DNA from 2 places in the Kocuria sp. WRN011 genome. Region 2 is predicted to be linked to the other one. Evidence: predicted binding sites of a transcription regulator. Region 2 holds the regulator's gene; the other holds the start of a gene.
The links. Region 2 encodes HrcA, which represses chaperone genes, less so after heat shock. Its sites were predicted from a motif close to TTNGCACTCGNNNNNNNCGAGTGCNAA; they were not measured.

Region 1 (2,200 bases), on a different contig from region 2:
CGATCTGCTGGTCCACGCCCGAGAGTTTCTCCTCCACCTCGGATTCCTTGCCCAGGATCTGACCGATGGTCTCCGACTGCTTCTTGAAGGAGGCGACCGGGTCCTTCTGATCCATGGTCAAGTCCACGGTGGGGGCGATTTCCGAGAACTGGTCGTAGAAGTCCGCGGTACGGCCGGAAATGATGATCAGGTCCGGGTTGGCGGCCGAGATGGCCTCCATGTCCGGTTCCTTCATGCCGCCGGCGTTGACGTACTTCTCGTCCTGGTACTTCTCGAATTCGTCCGGCAAGGATGCGGGCTTGGGCAGGCCGTCGACCTCTTCGCCCAGGGCCTCGAAGCTGTCGATGACCCCCAGGTCCATGGAGATCACGGTCTCAGGGTTCTTGGGGACCTCGGTGGTGCCCTGGACGTGTTCCACGGTCACGGTTTCGTTCGAGGCGCTTTCCTCGGAGGAGGACTCGCCAGCGGCTTCGGTGGAGCAACCGGTGAGAGCGAGAAGGCCACCTGCGGTGAGCAGTGCCATGGCCTTGGGGCTGATGCGGTTCATGTCGTTCCTCAAGTGTTCAGGGAAGGTGCGGGATCGTGCGGCCGCGCAAACCCGGCGGCAATGCCAGGTAGGTACGACGGCGCCGTCGAACCCTGACCTGCGAATGCATCGTCTTAGGTTTGCCTTACCTGACAAACTAGCGGGAGGAATTGGGTGTGCGCAAGCTAATAGCGAACGTGTTACTTACCTAATTGTTTTCATCGGCGAGTGAACGTCTGGCACTCGCCTTGACCGACTGCCAGGCCAACCCTAGAGTGACTATTGGCACTCTCCGGGTGAGGGTGCTAAGGGCCAGGCGCTCAATCGGCACCGCGACGACGGTTGGCACGCCAACTGGCTCGTAGCGCATCCGCGGTCACGGGACCCCGTGAACCACCGTGGGCGCTCACCGTCTCATACGCCTAAAGAAAGGGAGAGATCGTGTCGGTCTCCATCAAGCCCCTCGAGGACCGCATTGTGGTCCAGCCGCTGGCCGCCGAGCAGACCACTGCTTCCGGTCTGGTCATCCCCGATACCGCCAAGGAGAAGCCCCAGGAGGGCACCGTCCTGGCTGTGGGTCCGGGCCGCGTCGACGACAAGGGCAACCGCATCCCCGTGGACGTCAAGGAAGGTGACCTGGTCATCTTCTCCAAGTACGGCGGAACCGAGGTCAAGTACAACGGCGAAGAGTACCTCGTGCTCCCGGCACGTGACGTGCTGGCAGTCATCGAGAAGTAAGTCTTCAGAATCCTTTCTGCGCGGTGCCCGCTGCGCCTACTCGTGAGTGGGTGGCGCACGGGTACCGCGTTTTTCACCCTTAGTTTTCTCGCCCGATAAGGAGCACACATGCCCAAGCAGTTGGCGTTCAACGACGCCGCTCGCAAAGCCCTTGAGGCCGGTGTCAACCGGCTTGCCGACACCGTCAAGGTGACCCTCGGCCCGCGCGGGCGCAATGTCGTTCTCGACAAGAAGTGGGGCGCCCCCACAATCACCAACGACGGCGTCACCATTGCTCGCGAAGTAGAGCTGGACGACCCGTACGAGAACCTCGGCGCTCAGCTCGCCAAGGAAGTTGCCACCAAGACCAACGATGTTGCCGGTGACGGCACCACCACCGCGACCGTGCTGGCGCAGGCCCTGGTCAAGGAGGGTCTGCGCAACGTGGCCGCCGGTGCGGCCCCCAGCGAGATCAAGCGCGGAATCGAAGCAGCCGTGGAGGCCGTGTCCCAGCGTCTGCTGGACAACGCCCGCCCGGTCGAAGGTCAGGACGTGGCCCACGTGGCCGCGATCTCCGCTCAGTCCCCGGAAATCGGTGAGCTGATCGCTCGCGCTTTCGAGACCGTGGGGACCGACGGCGTCATCACCATCGAAGACGGCTCCTCGACCGAGGTCGAGCTGGACGTCACCGAAGGTATGCAGTTCGACAAGGGCTACCTCTCGCCGTCGTTCATCACCGACCAGGAGCGCCAGGAAGCCGTCCTCGAAGACAGCCTGATCCTGCTCTACCAGGGCAAGATCTCTTCCGTGCAGGACCTGATGCCGGTTCTGGAAAAGGTACTGCAGGCCAAGAAGCCGCTGACCATCATCGCGGAGGACGTCGAGGGCGAGGCCCTGTCCACCCTTGTGGTCAACAAGCTGCGTGGCACCCTGGACGTCGTCGCGCTGAAGGCTCCC
Region 2 (2,200 bases):
CCACCGCCACGGAGCCCGAGCGGGTGCGAGCGGGTTTCTTGGGCCCGGTCTTTCGCGCGGGTGGCCCCAGCTTGATGGGCTCACCGTCGAGCAGGAACCCGGGTCCGAGCGGAAAGGTCTTGATCTTCCCGTGCCGGTCCTCCAGACCGACCACGCGCATACCACCAATGGTTTCCAGGCTCACCGCGGCACCCACCCAGCCGGTCTGCGCATCTTCGAGAACCATGCCGGGTTCCAGCGCGGTCTCGCGGGGCACGGGTCCGGTGCGGGCCACCGCTGGGCTGGTCAAATCCTGCGGGCCCCAGGTCCAACCGGATGCTGTCACGATGCGCCGTCCTCACGTGCGGGGTGGATGATCAGCCGCGAGCGTACCAAATAGCGTGCGGGGAGACCGGGGGTAGACTCATGTGAATTAGCACTGTCAACCATTGAGTGCCAAAATAGCCACGGAGACCAGATCCATGGTGCAAGCCCGTCCACGCCGGGGAGGTGACACGAGTGAGCCAGCCGCGCAGAGCAGAAATCTTGCGGGCCATTGTCGAGGACTACGTCCATTCACGGGAGCCCGTGGGATCCAAGGCGCTGGTGGAACGGCATCAATTGGGCGTTTCCTCCGCCACCGTCCGCAACGACATGGCCGCGTTGGAGGAAGACGGCCTGATCGTGGCCCCGCACACCAGTTCCGGCCGCATCCCTACGGACAAGGGTTACCGCACCTTCGTGGACCAGATTGCCTCGGTTCGGCCATTGTCGTCTCCGCAGAAACGCGCCATCCAGTCGTTCCTGGACGGCGCGGACGACCTCGACGACGCCATGGAACGCACCGTGCGGCTCCTCGCCCAGCTAACGCACCAGGTGGCAGTGATCCAGTACCCGGCGGCCTCCGGCACCACCCTGCGCCACGTGGAGCTCGTGGACGTGGGCGGCACCTCCCTGCTGGTCGTGTTCATTCCCACGTCCGGCCGGGTCCTGCAGCGCATCGTTGAAGTGAGCCGGGCACTGCCCGAGCACGAACTCATGGAGCTGCGGGCCCGTGTGCTGGCGTCGGTCATGGGGCGGCCCCTGCAGGACGTACCCGCGGGCGCCTCGAACCTGGTTCGGCAGCTGCCCCCGGAACTGGCCGAGGCCGGCACGGTGGTGGCCGAGGCACTCGCGTCGCTCGCGGCGTCGTCGGAGGACCACCGACTGGTCATGGCCGGCACGGCCAACCTGGCGCGCTTCAGCGGTGACTTTGCTCTCAGTATCGGTCCCGTGCTCGAAGCACTTGAGGAACAAGTGGTCATGCTGCGATTGTTGTCAGAGATGCAACAGGATGTCCGTGGTGTGGCCGTGCGTATCGGGTCCGACAGTACCGACGACCCGCTCGCGGAAACTTCCGTGGTGGCCACCGGCTACGGCCCAGAATCCGTGTCCAAACTGGGCGTGGTGGGTCCCACCCGAATGGATTACCCCTCCACCATGGCCGCGGTCCGCGCCGTGGCACGCTATTTGTCCCACACGCTGGGGGAGTAGCGGCGCCCACCGTGGCACCGTTCCCCATCCGCGTTGAGAAACACACACTGACGAAAGAAGAATCGATTCCATCGTGAGCGATCACTACGAAACCCTGGGCGTGACCCGGGATGCCAGCCCGGAAGAGATCAAGCGTGCCTACCGCAAGAAGGCCCGCAAACTCCACCCGGACGTGAATCCCTCCCCGGAGGCCGCCGAAGAGTTCAAGCGTGTGTCCCACGCGAACGATGTCCTGGCGGACCCGGAAAAGCGCCGCGTCTACGACGCCACGGGTAACGAGAACGGAACCGACACCGGTTTCGGCGGGGGCTTCCCCGGCTCCGGCTTCGGTTTCGCGGACATCTTCGAGACCTTCTTCCAGGGCGCCGGTGCCGCCGGGCAGCGCGGGCCCCAGTCCCGTACCCGACAGGGCCAGGACGCGCTCATCAACGTGCGCATTTCGCTGAAGGACGCAGTGTTCGGCATTGAGAAGGACATCACCGTGGACACCGCGGTCGTCTGCCCCACGTGTCAAGGTTCGTGCTGCCAGCCCGGCACCAGCCCCACCACGTGCTCCATGTGCCGCGGCTCCGGTCACATGCAGTACCAGAAGCAGTCGATCCTGGGTGTGGTGACCACCCAGGCACCGTGCGCGTCCTGTAACGGCTTCGGCACCGTGATCGAGAACCCATGCCACGAATGCTACGGC

Region 1: the regulator HrcA is predicted to act here: its motif matches at 763-789, upstream of groES (co-chaperone GroES).

Annotation. Positions count from the first base shown of each region.
Region 1 covers NZ_NSGI01000013.1:22,012-24,211, forward strand. The annotation lists gene CKW39_RS14470 (siderophore ABC transporter substrate-binding protein) at 1-547, opposite strand, end outside; gene groES (co-chaperone GroES) at 968-1,264, shown strand; gene groL (chaperonin GroEL) at 1,373-2,200, shown strand, end outside.
Region 2 covers NZ_NSGI01000006.1:135,008-137,207, reverse strand. The annotation lists gene CKW39_RS09835 (DUF3097 domain-containing protein) at 1-325, opposite strand, end outside; gene hrcA (heat-inducible transcriptional repressor HrcA) at 499-1,512, shown strand; gene dnaJ (molecular chaperone DnaJ) at 1,586-2,200, shown strand, end outside.